Desulfovibrio desulfuricans: one gene and its partner. Each later gene encodes a partner of the first gene's protein in a complex. Links are inferred from orthologs where the notes say so. Each region holds a gene or a part of one and is shown in the gene's direction. Other genes may lie near its edges.

What was found.
Region 2: the proteins of mnmG (region 1) and mnmE are in contact, whole or in part, in a solved structure (PDB 9HIP), measured with the Escherichia coli proteins. The link is inferred for Desulfovibrio desulfuricans from one-to-one orthologs.

What each region holds. Positions count from the first base shown.
Region 1 is NZ_JANFYZ010000012.1:40,545-50,614, forward strand. What follows is about bases 6,589-9,587. They hold mnmG (tRNA uridine-5-carboxymethylaminomethyl(34) synthesis enzyme MnmG), read left to right. Parts: upstream 6,589-7,114; coding sequence 7,115-9,061; downstream 9,062-9,587. Other genes in these bases: NE637_RS12545 (M20 family metallo-hydrolase), read left to right, coding at 6,589-7,122; NE637_RS12555 (PilZ domain-containing protein), read left to right, coding at 9,099-9,587. Also shown: NE637_RS12515 (branched-chain amino acid ABC transporter substrate-binding protein), read left to right, coding at 633-1,754; NE637_RS12520 (branched-chain amino acid ABC transporter permease), read left to right, coding at 1,912-2,817; NE637_RS12525 (branched-chain amino acid ABC transporter permease), read left to right, coding at 2,814-3,782; NE637_RS12530 (ABC transporter ATP-binding protein), read left to right, coding at 3,779-4,549; NE637_RS12535 (ABC transporter ATP-binding protein), read left to right, coding at 4,553-5,263; NE637_RS12540 (PxxKW family cysteine-rich protein), read left to right, coding at 5,455-5,721; more of NE637_RS12545, read left to right, coding at 5,881-6,588; more of NE637_RS12555, read left to right, coding at 9,588-10,031. UniProt on the Escherichia coli protein: NAD-binding protein involved in the addition of a carboxymethylaminomethyl (cmnm) group at the wobble position (U34) of certain tRNAs, forming tRNA-cmnm(5)s(2)U34.
Region 2 is NZ_JANFYZ010000013.1:45,322-55,314, reverse strand. The notes cover bases 854-3,775. They hold mnmE (tRNA uridine-5-carboxymethylaminomethyl(34) synthesis GTPase MnmE), read left to right. Parts: upstream 854-1,563; coding sequence 1,564-2,988; downstream 2,989-3,775. Other genes in these bases: NE637_RS12930 (GAK system CofD-like protein), read left to right, coding at 3,648-3,775; NE637_RS12935 (3'-5' exonuclease), read left to right, coding at 2,992-3,651; NE637_RS12945 (protein jag), read left to right, coding at 854-1,404. Also shown: more of NE637_RS12945, read left to right, coding at 1-853; more of NE637_RS12930, read left to right, coding at 3,776-4,847; NE637_RS12925 (pseudouridine synthase), read left to right, coding at 4,844-5,950; NE637_RS12920 (DUF47 domain-containing protein), read left to right, coding at 6,326-6,955; NE637_RS12915 (inorganic phosphate transporter), read left to right, coding at 6,948-7,952; NE637_RS12910 (TraR/DksA family transcriptional regulator), read right to left, coding at 8,364-8,585; NE637_RS12905 (aspartate aminotransferase family protein), read right to left, coding at 8,715-9,914; dut (dUTP diphosphatase), read right to left, coding at 9,989-9,993. UniProt on the Escherichia coli protein: Exhibits a very high intrinsic GTPase hydrolysis rate. Involved in the addition of a carboxymethylaminomethyl (cmnm) group at the wobble position (U34) of certain tRNAs, forming tRNA-cmnm(5)s(2)U34.

The sequences.
Region 1 (10,070 bases):
TGGCGCCCATATGGAGCGCGACGGCGAATGCTGCGGGAAGACGAAGGGCGCAATCGCCGCCTGACCGCCAGACGATGCTGGGCGGCCCAAGTTGCGGCAATGCTTGCGGAAGGGGTACGGCGGAAAGGGCGCAGAGAGAAACTGAAACAGCCGAACCTCTGACCGCGAAAACCGCAACAGAAAAACATTTAAGAAAATAAAGGTGTTCTCTGTTTTTACAGCTTTACCTTACCCCATTATTTTTTGACTGTCGAGCGCGTGCCACTTTTGTTTCCAGTTTTATCGCCTTAGCGATGCACTAAACACGACGTGCTTGTTAGCTGGCTAATATTATATGAAGAATTTGACCAATCTGAAATCATCGTGTGAGCATCGCGTTACAATCGCGCAATTTACCATGGTTGCCTGAACAGGTTCACAATGCTTTGCAGTATAAACACGGCGCATGTACTCACTACTGATTACAACTGCCGCGCAAGCTGTATGGTCATAACGCAGCCCTGCCGCCCTCGCTGGCTTGCGTCTGTTGCGCCAATGCGCGGCCCGGCTGTACTGGGGGCTTTTTCTTTCTTCATTTTTAGGGTACGCTTGTTCGTTGCTCACAATATTTGCATACCTGACGGGGGTAGTTCATGAAAGCACTTGGTCGTTGGCTTGGGGCTCTGGCCCTTACCCTGCTCGTGCCCGTTGCGGCGCTGGCTGGTGACATCAAGGTTGGCCTTATGTGCCCGCTTACGGGCAAATGGGCCTCCGAAGGCCTGGATATGAAGAACATCGTTACCCTGCTGGTTGACGATGTGAATGCCAAGGGCGGCATCAAGGGCCGCAAGGTTCAGCTGGTTGTCGAAGACGACGCGGGCGATCCGCGCACAGCCGCTCTGGCCGCGCAGAAGCTTGCTTCCGCCGGTGTTGTGGCCGTTATCGGCACGTACGGCTCCGCCGTGACCGAGGCCAGCCAGAGCATTCTGGACGAGGCGGAACTGGTGCAGATCGGCACTGGCTCCACCAGCGTGCGCCTTACGGAAAAGGGCTTGAAGCTCTTTTTCCGCACCTGCCCGCGCGACGACGCGCAGGGCAAATCTGCCGCCGAAGCCATCAAGAAGGGCGGCTACAAGGCCGTGGCCCTGCTGCACGACAATTCTTCGTATGCCAAGGGCCTGGCGGAAGAAACCAAGGCAGTGCTTGAAAAAGACGGTATGAAAGTGGTGTTTTACGATGCTCTTACCCCCGGAGAGCGCGACTACACCGCCATTCTGACCAAGCTTAAAGCTGCCAATCCCGACCTCGTGTTCTTTACCGGTTACTACCCGGAAACCGGCATGCTGTTGCGGCAGAAGAGAGAAATGGGCTGGAACGTTCCCATGATGGGCGGCGATGCCGCAAACCATCAGGATCTGGTCAAGATCGCCGGTAACGAAGCCGCCACGGGCTATTTCTTCATCAGCCCGCCGCTGCCGCAGGATATGGACACGCCTGAAGCCAAGGAATTCCTCAAGGCCTTCAAGGCCAAGTACAATACCGTGCCTGTTTCCGTGTGGGCCGTACTGGCTGGCGATGCATTCAAGGTTATTGAAGGCGCGCTTGAAGCCGGCAAGGATACCCCCAAGGAAATGGCCGCATGGCTCAAGGAACTCAAGGGCATGCCCGGTCTTTCCGGCAACCTGGGTTTTGACGCCAAGGGCGACCGCGTGGGCGAGTTCTACCGCACCTACAAGGTTGACGCCACGGGCAACTTCGTTTTGCAGCCCAAGTAATGCGGCGCGGTCATTAGCCGCGCCCATGTTGCACAGATACACGCCCGGGGCATAAACACCCCGGCGAAAAGCGCAATCCCCTTGAGGACGCGTTCATTACGGCGGGCGACCGGTATCCCGGTCGCCCGCCAAATGCCGAGTACCAACGCCGAACATTATGGAACAATTTCTCCAACAGCTTTTGAACGGCCTAGCCGTGGGCGGCATCTATGCGCTTGTGGCGCTGGGCTACACCATGGTGTACGGCGTGCTCAAGCTCATCAACTTTGCCCACGGCGACCTGTTTACCATTGGCGCCTACCTGGGGCTTACCCTGCTTGTCAGCTGCAATATGGCGGGCGCGCTCAATCCCTTTTTGGCTGTAGCCGCCGTTTTTGTCATGGTGGCCCTGCTGGTGGCGATTATTGGCTTTTTGCTTGAGCGTACGGCATATCGCCCACTGCGCAACGCCAATCGCCTTTCCGCCGTGGTTTCCGCCCTTGGCGCATCCATATTTTTCCAGAACGCGGTCATGCTGATCTACGGCGCGCGCTTCTACGTGTACCCCGACTATCTGCGCCCCGACTTTACGGTGAGGATGCTCGGCCTTGAAGTGCCCGGCGTGCGCCTGCTGGTCATCGCGGCCAGCGTTGTGCTGATGCTCGGCCTCTGGGCCTTTATCCAGCGCACGCGCACAGGCGCGGCCATTCGCGCCGTGGCCATCGACCCCGGCGCTGCGCAGCTTATGGGCATCAATGTTGACCGCATCATCTCGCTGGTCTTTCTTATCGGCCCCGGCCTTGGCGGCGCGGCTGGTCTGATGGTGGGCATCTACTACGGGCAGATCGACTTTACCATGGGCTGGTCTTACGGCCTCAAGGCCTTTACCGCCGCCATCCTGGGCGGCATCGGCAACATCCCGGGCGCCATGCTGGGCGGGCTTTTGCTCGGCGTTATCGAAGCCCTTGCCGCAGGCTACATAGCCATTGCCTGGAAGGACGCCATCGCCTTTCTGGTGCTCATTCTCATTCTGATTATCCGCCCCACCGGCATTCTGGGCGAGCGCACGGCGGACAAACTATGAAAAAACTTCCGTGCAACTTTGCCGTGTATGCGGCTGCGGGCCTCTTTTTGTGCGCGTTGCCGCTCTTTTGCAACGCCTACTGGCTTGACGTGTGCGTGAGCATTGGCCTCTACGCCCTGCTGGCCCTTTCGCTCAACGTCATTCTGGGGCAGGCGGGCATATTCCACATGGGGCACGCCGCCTTTTTTGCCGTGGGTGCCTACACCACCGCCATCCTCAACACGGTCTGCCATTGGCCCGTGCTGTGGGTTATGCCTCTCTCCGGCGCGGCGGCGGCTATCTTCGCCCTTATTGTGGCCCGCCCCATCATCCACCTGCGTGGCGACTATCTGCTGATCGTCACCATCGGCATTGTGGAAATTGTGCGCATTGCGCTTATTAACGATGTTTTCGGCCTCACAGGCGGCGCCAACGGCATTTTCGGCATCAGTCGCCCCATGTTTTTTGGCTTCAAGATCGTCAAGAGCCTGCAGTTCTATTTTCTGGTCTGGGGCATGGTGGGCGTGAGCCTGCTGCTGTTCTACGGCCTGTGGCATTCCCGCTTTGGCCGCGCGCTGAACTTCATCAAGGAAGACGATGTGGCCGCAGAAGGCTGCGGGGTCAACGTCACCCATTACAAGCTGGCGGCCTTTGTGCTGGGTGCGTTCTGGGCGGGCATGGCTGGCACGCTCTATGCCGCCAAGATGACAACCATTGCGCCGGAATCGTTCAACTTCATGGAATCCGTGATCATCTTTGCGGTGGTCATTCTTTCCGGCGGCAGCCAGCTTGGCGTGCTTATCAGCGCGTTTCTTTTCATCGGCCTGCCCGAAGTGCTGCGCGAATTTTCCAATGCGCGCATGCTCATCTTCGGCCTTGCCATGATGGTCATGATGGTCTGGCGACCCCAGGGCCTGTTGCCCCCGAGGCAGCGGCGCTACAAGGTTGCTGCGCCGCCAGCAGCCAGTGACGGGAGGCCCGCATGACCCTGCTGCGCCTTGAAGAAATGAGCAAGATGTTCGGCGGCCTGATTGCCCTGAACGATCTTACCTTTGATGTGGACGCTGGCAGCATTGTGGGGCTTATCGGCCCCAACGGCGCTGGCAAGACCACCGTGTTCAACTGCATAACCGGCAACTATACACCGGAGTCGGGCCGCATCTTTTTTGACGGCAAATCCATTGCCGGACTGCGCCCGCACAAGGTGGTGGAACTGGGCATCGCGCGCACGTTCCAGACCATCCGCCTCTTTGGCCGCCTTTCTGTGCTGGAAAACGTGCTGGCCGGACGGCACTGCCGCATGAAATCCGGTCTGATATCGTGCATGCTGCACACGCCGGGTCAGCGCGAGGAAGAAAAAGCCGCCGTTGCCCGCTGCATGGAAGAGCTGGAATTTGTGGGCCTTGCCGACCGCTATACCGAGGCCGCAGGTGGCCTTTCTTACGGCAACCAGCGCCTGCTTGAGATAGCCCGGGCACTGGCCTCCGACCCGCGCCTCGTGATTCTGGACGAACCCGCAGGCGGCATGAACGATCAGGAGACCGCCGCCCTGGTGCATACCATCCGGGCTATCCGCGACAGGGGCATCACCGTGCTGCTCATTGAGCACGACATGCGCTTGGTGATGAAGATTTGCGAAAAACTGGTGGTGCTGGAACACGGCACCATGATTGCCCAGGGCAAGCCCGAAGACGTGCGGCAGGATCCCGCCGTCATTGAGGCTTATCTGGGCGCAGACGACGAAAAGTGGTAAGCCATGTCCCTGTTGCAATTGTCTAATGTGCGCGTGCGCTACGGCAGTGTTGAAGTGCTGCACGGCATCGACCTGAGGGTGGACGAAGGCGAAATCGTCACCATTCTCGGGGCCAACGGTGCGGGCAAAAGCACCACCTTGCTCTCCATCAGCGGGCTGGTGCGCCCCTTTGAAGGTGAAATCCTCTTTGAAGGGCAAAACCTGCTGAGCATGCCGAGCCACAAGGTCGTGGGCCTTGGCATTGCCCAGTCGCCCGAAGGGCGGCGTGTTTTCGGCATCATGAGCGTTCTGGAAAATCTGCGCCTCGGGGCATTCTGCATTGAGGACAAGGCCCGCCGCGAGCGCACGCTGGAATGGATTTTTGATCTTTTTCCGCGTTTGCACGAACGCAAGGATCAACTCGCGGGTACGCTTTCCGGCGGCGAACAGCAAATGCTCGCCATAGGCCGCGCCCTCATGGCCGAGCCGCGCCTGCTGCTGCTGGATGAACCCTCGCTGGGCCTTGCCCCGCTGCTGGTGCGCTCCATCTTTGAAACCGTGCGGGCCATCAACAAAAAAGGCGTAACGGTGCTGCTGGTGGAACAAAACGCCCGTGCGGCGCTGAAACTGGCCACGCGCGGCTATGTGCTTGAAGTTGGCAGCGTGGTCATGGAAGACCGGGCCGAAAACCTCCTTGCCAATGCCAGCGTGCGCGAGGCCTATCTGGGCGGCTAGCCAGACCGGCGACTGTTTTTTTACAAGCGGCCGCAATAGCACGAGGTTCCCGCACCGCAAGCCGGCTGAAAAATTTTCCACTTCTTTTACTTGACAGAAAATTGCTTTCAACTATATTTTTCCATTCCAACGCGGCGGCCATTCCGCCGTTATTTTAGCAATACGGCGCTGCTGCGCATGGAGGTTTTGCTATGACCCCTCTGGAAAAAGCCACCAAAACCGCTGAAGGCGTGGTGGTCAACGGTTTTGTTCTTTCCCCGGTGGTTGAACAGTGTTCTGGCTGTGACCGCGTGCGCGAATTTGAAGGCGAAGAGTTCTGCTCCAGCTACCCTGTCCCTGCCAAAAAGTGGACTGCTGGCCGTTGCAACTTTGCCACGCACGTGAAGGCCTCTGTTGCCGCTGCCGCCAAGGTCAACCCTTTGAAGGCGTCCAAGCGCGCCGCCAAGGGTGGCCGCTAGGCCAACCAGGCTTACATCGGTTCCGACATGCCGCTGGCGGTCAGTTTGCGATTTTATCGCAACAGGCCGATTCAACAACGGTCATGCCGGGGCTGAAGACTTTTTCAAGGGGCTGCGCGAGCAGCCTCTTGCGCGTTGTAACGCCATACGGGAAACCCCATGTTCAAGACACTCGACACCTTGTTGCGCGGGCTGGCCGGGCGAGAAGACCGCGTTGCGGAGCTTCAGGCCGTGCTTACGGCATGCCAGGCCCTTGGCCCGGACAACGGCGGCCAGGGCGAAATGGAAAAGGTGCGCTGCATCACCAACTGGCTCAAGGCCTGCGGCGTAACCGCCCTTTCACGCGTTGACGCGCCGGATCCGCGCGTTACCGATGGTCAGCGTCCCAACCTTGTGGCCCGCATCCCCGGCAAAAGCAGCCGCACTCTGTGGCTTTTCGGGCATACGGACGTGGTGCCTCCGGGCGACCTCGCAGCCTGGACCAGCAACCCCTGGCAGGTGCGCCGCGATGGCGATTTTCTGTACGGACGCGGCGTGGAAGACAACCAGCAGGCCATAGTCAGTATGCTGCTGCTGGCGGAAGAAGTGCTCTCCCAGGGCATTACCCCCGAGCTTTCACTGGGTCTTGTTTTCATGGCTGATGAAGAAACCGGCAGTCTTTACGGCCTGGAGCATCTTCTCAACACAGCCCCGCACTTTTTTAATCCCGATGATCTCTACATCGTGCCGGACGCCGGTTCGTCCAAGGGCGATGTCATCGAGATCGCAGAAAAAAGCCAGCTCTGGCTCAAGGTGCAGACCACGGGCATCCAGTGCCACGGCTCCACGCCGCAAAAGGGCCGCAACGCATTTCTGGCAGGGGCGGACATGGCCCTCTCGTGCCACAATGCCCTGCGCTCCGCCTTTGCCGATGCCAATCCCCTGTTTGACCCGCCATATTCCACCTTTGTGCCGGGCAAACACGAAGCCAATGTGCCGAACATCAACACAGTTCCAGGCAATGATGTTTTTTACATTGACTGCCGCCTCCTGCCCCATGTGGATATGGACAGCGTGCTTGCAAAGATGCGCGAAGTGGCCGCCGAAGTGGCGGAAAAGCACACCGTGCAGATACAGGTGAGCGTGGTGCAGCGGCAGGACGCCACGGCCATACCGCAAACAGGCACCGTTGTTACAGCGCTCAAGGCCGCCATCGCCCGCATTTACGGCGTTCAGGCGCAGGCCGTGGGCATAGGCGGGGCAACCGTTGCGGCATTTTTGCGGCAAAAGGGCCTGCCCGCCGCCGTTTGGGGCTGCCTTGAAAACACCTGCCACCAACCGGACGAACGCTCATCCATCACCGCTACCATCAAGGATTCGCAGGTGTTTGCCCACATCCTCATGAACGCAGCCCATGTCTGATTCCATATTTGACTGTATTGTCGCGGGCGGCGGCCACGCTGGCAGCGAAGCCGCCGTGGCCCTGGCTCGCATGGGGCACAATGTGCTGCTCATCAGCGGCAACCTTGACCGGCTGGGCTACCTCTCGTGCAACCCCGCCATCGGCGGCCTGGCCAAGGGACACATGGTGCGCGAAATTGACGCCCTTGGCGGCATGATGGGCCTGTGGGCCGATGCTGCGGGCATACAGTTTCGCGTGCTGAACATGAGCAAGGGGCCTGCGGTGCGGGCCACACGCGCCCAGATCGACCGCGAGGCCTATCAGCGCGTGCTCAAAAAAACGCTCTACAACACGCCCGGCCTGCGCATCTGGCAGGATTCCGTGGTGGACGTGACCACCGATGACGGCCGCGTCACTGGCGTGCGCACGGCTCAGGGGCTGACCTTTGCAGCGCGCCATGTGCTGCTGACCACGGGCACCTTTCTGGACGGACGCATCCACATGGGCCTCACCAATCTGCCCGGCGGCCGCCTGGGCGATGCCCCGGCGCTGGGCCTTTCAGACAGTCTGCGCAGCCTAGGCCTGACCCTTGGCCGTCTGAAAACCGGCACCACGCCGCGTATCCTCAAATCATCCATCGACTATTCCCAGCTGGAAGAACAGCCGGGCGACACGCCGCCCCCGGGCTTCAGCTTTCACGGCCCCGGCCCGGCCCTGGAACAGGTGTCGTGCCATGTGACGTGGACAAACGAACGCGCGCACGAAATCATCCGTAGCGGTTTTGACCGCTCGCCCATGTTCACGGGCGTCATCAAGGGCACTGGCGCGCGCTACTGTCCTTCCATTGAAGACAAGGTGGCCCGTTTTCCGCACCGGGAGCGGCACCAGATATTTCTGGAGCCGGAGGGACTCAACAGCGCGGAGGTGTATGCCAACGGCATTCCCACCAGCCTGCCCCTTGATGTGCAGCTCGACATGGTTCACGCCCTCAAGGGGCTGGAAAACGCTGTGGTGCTGCGCCCCGGTTACGCCATTGAATATGACTACGCCAACCCCATCCAGCTGCGCCCCACCCTTGAAACCAAGGCCGTGCCGGGATTGTGGCTTGCAGGGCAGATCAACGGAACGTCCGGCTACGAGGAAGCCGCAGCGCAGGGCCTGTGGGCCGCGTTGAACATCTCGTGCGCCATGCGCGGTCTTGCCCCCTTTACGCCGGGGCGCGATCAGGCCTATATGGCTGTGCTTGTTGATGATCTTGTCACACTCGGCACTCAGGAACCCTACCGGATGTTCACCTCGCGCGCGGAGCACAGGCTGCTGCTGCGCGAAGACAATGCCGATACGCGGCTGACCCGGATTGGCCGTGAACTTGGCCTTGTGAGCGACGAACAGTGGCGCGCGTTTTGCATTAAACAGGAAGCCGCCGAACGTTTCAGGGGATATCTGGGCAAAAAACGCATACCCGGACACAAGTTGCCCGAGGATGCGCCCGAGGCCCAGTTGCCTGTAGGCAAAACTCTGGCAGAAGCCCTGAAACGCCCGGATGTTGACCTGGACTCGCTTGAAGCCATGCTGACCGCGACCCAACACGAAGCGCTGGCCGAAACCGGGGCTGATCTGGCGGCTGCCAGAGCTGCCGCCGGAACCGGCGCCTGTGAGAGCGTGCAGACAGAAATCAAGTATGAGGGTTATCTGGCACGTCAGCGCGAACTTATCGCGCGCTCGGCCAGGCTTGAGGCAACGGCCTTGCCCCCGCAACTCGATTATGCCAAAGTAGCTGGGTTATCCCATGAAGTGGTAGAAAAACTGGACAGGGTGCGACCTTGCAGCCTTGGGCAGGCCGGACGGATATCCGGCGTAACCCCTGCGGCGGTTGCATGCCTGGAGGTTCACCTCCACAAACTTGGATTGCTGCGCCCTGAAAAATACCCCAATGGCGCTGCTGCATCCCCGCAGTGAGGGATGACGCCACACAACTGTTGACACCGGTGAATCTATGACGGGCACCCAACTTCTTATTGTTGTCGGCATTCTGCTTGCGGCGCTTTGCGCCACGCTCGTCTCGGTCAAAGGCCGGTTGCAGAGCATGCGCCACGCGGCAAAGCGTGCGGAGATCATCCGCCGCATGCTTGAGACTGCGCAGGCGCAGAACGAAATATTCGACCTTAATGTTGAGGAACTCCACAACAGCAAGGGCATGGCCGGCACCCTCGTCAGGATACTTTCCACGCAGCTTGAGATGGAAGTTCTTTCCTATGTATCACGCGAGCTTGAAGGCACCCCGGTGGAAGTATTCTTTCGCGCCACCCTGCCCGAAGGCCCCTCCTTTTTTAAATTCCAGGCACAGATTCAGCAGGTAAAGGGCGCGTATGACAAATCGCGCCTTCTCCTTTCCATGCCCAAGGATATAGACGCCGGGCAAAAACGCCATTTCATCCGCGTTAAACCGCCCAAGGATCTGGTGCGTGTTATCGGCGTGTGGGAGATGGACCCCGCCAAGCCCATGCCCCGCAACACGGCAGAAATTGGCAGACCCCTGCTGCATTATAAATCCGGCATGGAAAACGAGCTTGTGCAGGTGGCCGACATTTCCGCCACGGGCATGGCTCTGCGCTTTCCTGCTGAATCGCTGGAAGACAAGCCAGTTGACCTCGACAAAGGTTCCCAGTTACTTTGTCTCATCATCTATCAGATGAGCAAGGAAGACCGCGTGGTCACATTCTGGTGCACCTGTGACGTGCTCAATATCCGCATGCAGAAAGAGCCCACCCCGGCCCTGGTTCTGGGAACAGAATTCAGCAACTGGGCGGTTCTGGAACAGGGCAAGGCCGATATCAACTGGTTCCACAGCACCCCCAAGAGCGGTGTTTCGCCCATTACCCAGTGGGTGATGCAGATGGATATCCAGCAGCGCAAGCTGACTGGCTAGGGCAAACTATCTTTGAATAACGTGCTGCCTGGGTCGGAT
Region 2 (9,993 bases), on another replicon or contig:
GGCTACTTCAACACAGCGCGTGAAAAGCTCGAGATTGAAATAGTGCAGGACGCCAAGTCCGGCATATTCGGCATCGTGGGGGCGCGCAAGGCCAAGGTTCGGGCAAGGCGCGTGCAGCTGCGCGAAACTATGGAAAGCATTCTGGGCAGAAAGAACGGCGAAGGGGCTTCGGCCCCTGCGCCGTCTGCCGGGCAGCCCGCATCTGCGAGTGAGAACGCCGGATCTGCGGAGCAGCGCAAAAACGGCGGCAATCGGCAGGAGCAAGCACCTACGGCTGCACCTGAATCGTCTGCCCCGTCAGCCCCCAAGGCTCCCGTTGCTCCCACCGCTCCGGAGGTTCAGGCCGAAAAGGGCCGGGGCGATGGGCGCGACCGCCAGCAGGAGGCCCGGCCTCAGCGCAATCAGCAAGACGACAGACGTAACCAGCAGGATGACAGGCGCAACCGGGGCCGCAACCGCAAGCCGCAGTCTCTGGACGCCTTTGAGAGTGAAGAAGAGCTGGACGCCGCCATTAATGGCAATGTGCTGGATAAACCTGCTGATCGGCCTTTTGACCGCCGGGGTGAGCGTAACGGCAAGCCTGACAGAAATGGCGCCAAGCCTTCCGGCAGAAATTCCAGAAACGACCGGGGCCGCGAGCGCACAGGCAGAAATGCCGAAGGCGAAGGCGTGGAGGCGGTTAATCCCGCCGAGACTCCTGCACGCGAAGCCAGAGGGCGACGCAATGATTCCCGGCCGGACAACCGGCCTGACAATCGTTCAGATAACCGCCCCGACAGCAGGGGCAACGGCAGGGCAGAGGTCCGTTCCCCACAGCGCGAGAACAATCGCCCCGAGCGCGCACCGCGCCCTGACGCCCCGGTTGATGGACTGGAAGATGATTTTGAAGCCGCAGGCGAAGGTTTGCCGGTTACTCCTCTGGAGCAGCTTGACGCCGCTAAGCTTGAAGCCCTTGTGGATGAAACCGTGCGCAAGCTCATCCGCCCCATCACTGGGGACGGCGTGGGCATCACCGTCAAGATCGGCGGTGGCAGGGTTTATGTGGGCATTGATTGCGATGAAGACTCCGGTCTTCTGATAGGCCGCGAAGGGCAGACCCTTGCCGCCCTGCAATACATGATATCGCGCATTGTATCGCGCGGCATGAACGCTGCCGTGCGGGTGCAGCTTGACGCCGGTGAATACCGCCGCCGTCAGGATGAAAAACTGCGCGAAATGGCTCTGGCTCTTGCAGACAAGGTGCGCCAGAGCGGGCGCTCCTACTCCACAAGGCCGCTTTCTTCGTACCATCGGCGTATTGTGCACGTGTGCCTGCAAGAGGCTGTTGACGTGCAGACCCGCAGCACGGGCGATGGCCCCATGAAGCGCGTGGTCATCATGCGCAGAAAGGGAGAACGCGTCTAGCTTCAGCCTCACTGGCAGACGCGCGTTTGGCGCGCTCATACCGCAAGCGGGGCCAGCAGGGTCTTGAAGGTGCTTGTAACGTTGCCGGAGAAACAGCCCGACTGGGCGCAGATCTCCGGCAACGCGCGTTGGCGAGGCCGCGCAAACATAGGGCAGGATATGGATACAGCAGTGCAGACAGAACGTGGCGACACCATCGCCGCCATTGCGACCCCTCCCGGTGCCGGGGGGATTGGCATCGTGCGCCTTTCTGGCCCTCGGGCCAAGGAAGTTCTTGCCCGCATGTTCCTGCCCCTTTCAGCACAGGTGGAAAATTTCCATCCCTGGCTTTTGCACCGGGGCCGCGTGCTGGACTGGAACGGCGAGGCGCTCGATGATGCCCTGGCTGTTTTCATGCCTGGGCCGCGTACCTTTACGGGTGAAGATGTGGCCGAAATTCACAGCCATGGCGGCCCTTTTCTGGTGCAGGCCGTGCTTGAAAGCGCGCTGCGCCACGGGGCGCGTCAGGCAGAACGCGGCGAATTTTCGCGTCGCGCCTTTGTCAACGGGCGTATGGATCTGAGCCAGGCCGAAGCCGTCGCCGAGCTTATAGCCGCCCCCTCGCGCGAGGCACTGCGCTACGGGCTCAACCGCCTTGAAGGCGTTCTTGGTCGGCGCACTGCCGAACTGCGTGAAGAACTGGAAATGCTGCGCGCCCAGATGTGCCTTGCCGTGGATTTTCCTGACGAAGAAGTTGAAGGCATGGAGCCAGCCGCCCTCTGCGAAGTTCTCGACAGGGTCATGCTGGCTGTGCGGCGGTTGCTGGCCGGGAGCAGACGGGCCCAGATCGTGCAGCAGGGCGCTGTAGTTGTGCTGGCTGGCGCGGTAAATGCCGGCAAGTCCAGCCTTCTCAATGCGCTGCTAGGGCGCGAGCGCGCGCTTGTGACCGATATCCCCGGCACAACGCGTGATTTTCTGGAAGAAACATGCAATCTTGACGGTCTGCCCGTACGCCTGACAGACACTGCAGGCCTGCGACAGGCTGAAGAAACCGTTGAGCAGCTTGGCGTAACGCGCAGCCGCGAAAAAGTTTCTCAGGCTGATCTTGTTGTTCTTGTGCTTGATGGCGGCCTGCTGGGCGAGGAAGGTGCGGCGGCAGAGGTCTGCCCGGACCCTGCGGCCCGCGAGGTTCTTGACTCTGTGGGCGACACGCCCCTGCTCGTGGTGTGGAACAAATGTGACATTTGCATGCCAAAAGTGTTCCCTCCCCGCTGGATTGGTGCGCGAACCTGTTGCGCAGTGAGCGCACTTTCCGATACATATGTCGAAGAGCTTGCAACCATGTTGCGATCTGTGCTGCTTGGGGGCGGTTCGGATACCGCGCCGGAAGACGGCCTTGCGCCCAACGCAAGGCAATCCATGGCGCTGGAAAAGGCTTTGAAAGAACTTGAAGGGCTGCGTGCTGATGTTGTTGCAGGGCAGCCTTACGATTGTTGCGCGGTCAGACTCGATATGGCCGCCGCTCATCTGGGGGAAGTGACCGGGCTTTCCAGCCCGGCTGAAGTGCTTAACAGCATATTTGCCCAATTCTGCATTGGTAAGTAACCTATGGATATGGACGTTTTGCGCCGCAGGTTGAGTTGCGAAGAAATCAACGCCATGCCCCTTTTTCATTACGAGGGGCCGGTGCAGGTTATTCGCACCCTGGAGGACTGGAAGAACGCGCTGCCGGATCTGCGATCCGCAGACCTGCTTGGATTTGATACGGAAACACGGCCTTCCTTTCGCAAGGGACGCCGCAATTTTCCGGCTTTGATCCAGCTTGCCACGGCCAATGCCGTGTATCTGGTGCAGTTGGCCTTTTTACCGTTCGGGCCACATGTGGTCGAGATTCTGGCAAACCCCGATCAGGTCAAGGCTGGTGTGGGCATCCGCGACGATATGCGTGATCTTGGCCGCCTGCATGACTTTGAGCCAGCGGGGCTGGTTGATCTTGGCGGTGTGGCACGCGCGCACAAAATGCCGAGCCAGGGGTTGCGCACCCTTGCGGCCAATTTTTTTGGCTGGCGTATTTCCAAGGGTTCGCAGTGTTCAAACTGGAGCCTCATGGAACTGACGCCGCGTCAGATTGCCTACGCCGCCACAGATGCCTGGATCGGGCGGCTGATTTTTTTGCGCATGTGCGAAATGGGACTCATCCCCTCCTGTCGCAGCGCCTGTGAGGTTGCGCCGGACAGCGATGCCCTGGCAGCGGGGAGCGCCGTGTGAGCGAAAGTGCTTCGCTGTTCTGCTTTCCTCCGCTTGGCCCCAGACTGGTTTTTTTTACGGGCGGCACGGCTCTGCGCGTTCTGAGCCGTGAACTGATCCACTACACCCACAATTCCGTTCATCTCGTCACGCCCTTTGATTCCGGCGGCAGTTCTGCGGCACTGCGCCGCAGCTTTGCCATGCCTGCCGTGGGCGACATCCGCAACCGCCTGCTGGCTCTGGCCGACAGCGCGGTTGTGCCCGCCTCGGTAATGGAATTCTGCGCCAGCAGGCTGCCGGAACAGTCGGCGGAATGCAACGATCCGCACGAACTGCGCCAACAGTTGCGCGCCATGAGCAACGAGGCGCATCCCGCTTGGGCGGCAATGCCGCCGCTGTTTGCAGATGCCTTGCGCCTGCATCTCAATTTTTTTCTGCAACGCATGCCCGAAGATTTTGACCCCTTCCGCGCCTGCCTGGGCAATCTGATTCTGGCCGGGGGCTACCTGCACCACAAGCGGGTGTTTGGCCCGGTCATGGCCTTTCTCAGCCGCTTGCTGCAAACGCGCGGCGTGGTACTGCCCATTGTGAGCGAAAGCCTGCATCTGGCGGCGGAGCTGGAAGACGGTTCCCTTGTAGTGGGCCAGCACCGCTTTAAAAATCTCAGAGGCGCTGTGCGGCGGTTGTTCCTCACCGTGCACGAGCCTGACCGGGGAACCGAGCAGGCAAAAAAGTTGCAAACCCCCTGCCGTCCGCCCCTTGCCCCGGCCTCGGTGGCCTATCTGCGGTCGGCGGCGGCCATCTGCTACCCCATGGGCAGTTTTTACACCAGCGTGCTTGCCAACTTGTTGCCCCAGAATGTAGGGCGTGCCGTGGCTGCCGTTCAGTGCCCGAAAATTTTTATTCCCAATACCGGAACAGACGCCGAACTGCACGGCCTGACCGTGGCGGGGCAGACTGCCATGATTTTGCGGCATCTGCGCGAAGACGCCCCCGACGCCCCCACCGAGGCCCTGTTGCAGACCGTGCTGGTTGATGCCCGCAATGGTCGCTATGAGGGCGGGCTGGATGCTGGAGAGCGTGACGCCCTCGCCCAACTGGGTGTACGGCTGGTAGAAAAACATATGGTGTACGAAAATGATCCGCAGCGCCATGTGCCGGAATTAACCGCCAAAGCCCTGCTGGAGCTTGTTCCCGGCAGTTCGGTGACCCTGTGAGCAATGAAATTTCCTCCGCATCTTGCGCCGAGCCGCAGGAAGCGACTGCAAAACAGTTTGAAGCCTCCGGTGCAGACATGGTCGGTCAGAGGCTGGACTATGCCCTGACCTTGCTGCTGCCGCAGATGGGCCTGCGAGGGCGCAAGCGCAGCATTGAAAGTGGTCAGGTACTCGTCAACGGGCGCTCCTGCACGGCGGCCCAACGTTTGCGCAAAGGGGATGTGGTTTCACTGGCTGATGCGCCGGGCGCAGATCAGCAGGTTCAGAGTGCCGCTGCTGGGGCAACCGTAACTGGCGCATGCCCCGCAGATGCAAATGTTGACACGTTGCCGCGTCTTTTGGAGCGTCAGGGCGAGTTCTGCTTTTTTTACAAGCCCGTGGGCCTGCACACTGCCGCTTTGACAGGCGGCAGGGGCCACAGCCTGGAGAGCATGCTGCCGCAGTTGATGGCAGGGCAGGGCTCCACTGAGACTGATCCCCAAGATGATGCGGGTATGAGTGCGGAGGCTTTGTCCCCTCAGTTGATGCAGCGTCTTGATTACGGCACTTCTGGCATTGTGTGCGCGGCGCTTTCCCCGCAGGCGGCCAAGGCTTTTCGGCTGGCCGAGGCGGCTGGCCGCTGCGAAAAGCGTTATATTGCGCTTTTGGCCGGGCGGCTGGAAGAAGATTTTACCGTGACTTTTGCCCTGCGCACGGACAAGCGCAGCAAAAGCCGCGTGCTTGATCGCGATGCCGGCTGCACGCGCTGGACAAATTTTACGCCTCTCCATTACTTTGATGGGGACGACCTGCCGCAACTCGCCCTCACAAAAGACTCCCAATTTCACCGTGTTGGGCTGACGCTGGTCGGGTGCCGCATCCGGCGTGGCGCGCGCCACCAAATCCGTGCGCATGCCGCCGCTGTGGGGCACCCCCTGTGGAACGATCCCCTTTACGCAGACAAAGATCCCGAAGCTGAAGCTCAAACATCCCACGGCACGTTCTATCTGCACCACGGCGGCCTGCTGCTGCCGGGGGCAAACTGCGTCATGCCGCCGCCCTGGTCTTTTTTGCCAGAAGCAGTTGCCCGGCAAGTCTTGGAGTGGCTGACATCTATTGATTAAACTCCCACGCAGGTTGAGTTGGCGTCCCCTCCACGCAGCAAAGCATTGCGTGCAGAACACGCCTGGATTATAGATTGTGCGTTCAATCCAACGAGAATCTTTCCCGCGGAAAGTCGCGTCAGACGCGGGAATGCGCAAAAAAGTGACCTCATAACATACCGCCATGATTTGAGTTCTTTTTTGCGCATTGAAAAGTTTAATTTGACGCCCTGTTTTCTCTTGGCACAAAGTTCTGCCCGGTATAAACGGAATGGGTCAAACGGGCTGGCGAAGTGATGCACTGCTCGCCCCCGCAAGCTGCATGCCAGGGCAAAGCCTGCGCAAACAGCTACCATTCGTGGCGCTCCGCGCTTGCAACCAGTTCAAGGAGAAAGGATGTTTCCTGCTCTACTGCCTAAATCCGCTCCGTTTTTTGCCATGCTCAACGAGCAGAATGATCTGCTGCGCCGCATGTCCGCCCTGCTGGTAAACATGCTGGAAGACGTTTCCAACATGGATCACGTGCACAAGGAAATCGCCTTTCTGGAAGAAGAGGCCGACCTGCTGCACAGCAAGATCATCCGGGCGCTTTCCCAGACGTTTATCACGCCCATTGACCGCGAAGACATCCTGCGCATCAACCAGGAACAGGAAGAGTGCATGGACTGCCTGCACAGCCTGAGCACGCGGCTGCATATTTTTGAATTTGCCTCGATCCGCTTTCCCGCCTTGCAGATGGCGCGCACCATCAGCTCCATGCTTGATTTGACCTATGAAATGCTTGCCGGCCTCGCCAATCGGCGCGACTGCCACAAGACCCGTGCTTTTCGCGGCCTGCGCAGCGAATGCGACATGGTGCTGGCCGTGGGCCTGGCGGAACTGATGGACGAGCATCAGGAACTGACAAGCAAGGCCCTCATGCGGGTGCTCAAGTGGAGTCAGGCCTATGAGCGTATGAACATCCTGCTTGAGCAGGTCAATGCGCTGGCGGAAACCATTGAAGAAGCGGTGCTGAAAAATGTTTGATATCCCCGTGCTGCTGGCGCTCATTGTGCTGGTGGCCCTGGTGTTCGACTTCACCAATGGCGCGCACGACTGCGCCAACGCCATTGCCACCGTGGTTTCCACCAAGGTGGTGACGCCGCGTTTTGCGGTGGGCGCTGCGGCCTTGCTCAATCTGGGCGGGGCGCTGCTTGGTACTGAAGTGGCAAAAACACTGGGCAGCGGCATTGTTTTGCCGCACGTGGTGGAGGGGAGCCACGTACTTGTGCTGGCCGCTCTCGTGGGGGCCATCACCTGGAACTGCATAACCTGGTATTTCGGTATTCCGTCATCGTCTTCCCATGCCCTGATTGGCGGGCTTATCGGCGCCGCCGTGGCCGATGCAGGCTTTAGCGCGCTGAACGGCAAGGGCATCTGGGACAAGGTGCTGGTGCCCCTTGTGGCCTCGCCTCTGGCTGGCTACGCGGTGGGTTTTTGCTGCATGTGGATCATCTATTGGATCTGCGGGCATATACACCGGCGCAAGGTCAATGCCTCGTTCCGGCGTTTGCAACTGCTCTCCGCCGCATTTATGGCTACCAGCCACGGCCTCAACGATGCGCAGAAGACCATGGGCATCGTCACCCTGGCCCTGATGATTTTTGGCAAGATCGACACAGTGGAAGTGCCCCTGTGGGTCAAGCTTTCCTGCGCAGGGGCCATGGCTCTTGGCACCGCCGTGGGCGGCTGGAAAATTGTTAAGACCATGGGGCACCGTATTTTCAAGCTGGAGCCGGTGCACGGCTTTGCCGCGGAAAGCTCCGCCGCCCTGGTCATCACCGGCGCATCCCTCATGGGTGCCCCGGTCAGCACCACGCACACCATATCCGCCTGCATTTTTGGTGTGGGGTCTACCAAAAGGCTTTCAGCCGTGCGCTGGAATGTGGCCGCAAATCTGGTGACGGCATGGGTGCTCACCTTGCCCGCTGCTGCAGGCGTGGGGTTTGTTTCTTACTGGCTGCTGCATTTTATCTGGAACTGACCGGACTTGGCACGCACTGCGCTGGCCTGGCGGCCTGCCTTGCAAGCGAGATCATTCAAAAACCCTGTCCCCGCGATCTGCCGGGACAGGGTTTTTCGTTTCAGGGGGATGCAGTGCCGCGGGCATTTATTTGTCTGTCTGATACAGCCAGTGAGCATCAAGTTCTTGTCAGAACAAGAATGGTCCGGGGAATGTCGCAATGATTGCGGAGATGGAAGGGCTTGCAGAGGGGGAGAAAATTGCGCGCAAATGGTGCCGTCACGCTGGCAGGATCAAAAGCCGAGCGCAATCAGTACGCGCTCGCCTGTGTGCGGGCGCGCTGCAATGCAGATATCGCCGGGGGTGTCGGGGCCGCAGCCCTTACAGCACAAGGTACGCCAGCGGCAGGCCGCAAGGGCAACCCTGTGAGGGCTAGTCGCGGCTGCCTTCGCGTTCTTCCTGGCAGGCGCGGCACAGGCCAACACCGGGCAGGGCTTCAAGGCGCTTGGCGGGGATGGGGTCGCCGCATTCACGGCAGCAGGCTACGCCGTTGATCCATTCCGGGCCGCCGCGATCCACAGCGGCGCGGGCCCGCAAGAGGGCTGATTCGCGGTCAAGGCGCTCCAGCTCGGTAGCCTGATCAAAAACGTCCATGAGTACTCCTTGTGTAAAGCAAGCGGCAACCCCGCAGAGCGGGGTTGCCGTAATTTTTGCAGAATATTTTCAGGAAGCACTATGTAGTGTACAATCGTGCTTCTGTAAAGACCCGGACAGGTCGATTTTTTAAAAAGCCTTCAAAATGTCTTCGAGCGTGGTCACAAAGCTGTCCAGATCCGCCTGCTCAATGTTCAGGGGCGGCAGGAGGCGCAGGGTGATGCCGTGGCTCAGGTTGCATATGAAGCCCCGGCGCAGCAGTTCTTCCCACACATCCTTGCCGGAAACGGTCAGTTCAATGCCCAGCATGAGGCCAATGCCGCGCACTTCGCGGATTTTGCCAGGAACGCGCTGCTGGAGAGCGGCCAGCTGGGCCTTCATGTGCTCGCCCAACGTGCTGGCGCGGTCTGCCAGCTTGTCGCGCAGCATGATTTCAACCGTCTTGGCCGCCACAGCGGAAACAAGCGCGCCGCCGCCAAAGGTGGTGGCGTGGCTGCCCGCCTCAAAGCCCTGCGCAACTTCGTCCGTAGCCAGCATGGCGCCCATGGGCAGGCCGTTGGCGAGGGATTTGGCCATGCTGATGATGTCGGGCGTGAGGCCGCAGGTCTGGAAAGCCCAGAACTTGCCGGTACGGCACAGGCCCGCCTGCACTTCATCACACATAAAGAGGATGTCGTGTTTGCGGCACAGGGCCTCAACACCGTGCAGGTAGTCTGCGGGCAGGGGCACAATGCCGCCTTCGCCTTGCACCACTTCAACCAGCACTGCGGCGGTGGCGGGGGTGATGGCGGCTTCCATCGCTGCGAGGTCGTTGGCCGGAACCTGCTTGAAGCCCTCGGGCAGGGGGGTAAAACCATTGCTCAGGCTTTCGCGGCCCGTTGCTGCCAGCGATCCGAGCGTGCGGCCATGAAAGCAGCCCTCGAGGGTGATGATTTCGTAGGCATCACGCTTTTTCACGCTGCGCATGTAGCGGCGCGCCAGCTTTATGCAGGCCTCGTTGGCTTCTGCACCGGAGTTGCAGAAAAAGGCCTTGCTGTGGTGGCTCGTTGAGAGCAGCAGCCGGGCCAGTTCAAGCTGTTCTTCCTGATAAAACAGGTTGCTCACGTGCCAGAGCTTGTGCGACTGGGCCTCAAGGGCGGCGCAGATTTCATCATTGCAGTGCCCAAGGGCAGTTACGGCAATGCCCGCCAGCAGATCGACATATTCCTTGCCGTCCACGTCCCAGAGTCGCGCGCCCTTGCCTCGCACGATAGCCAGCGGGTAACGGCTGTAGGAACGGCAGAGCAGGCTCTCTTCCCCGGCTTTCACGGCGGCAAAGGCTTGTGACATGGACAAACTCCTTCTCGGTGAACGTATGAATGGTGGAATGGATGAAAGTCGCTGGCGGTTGCCAGCGCAGAGTATCAGC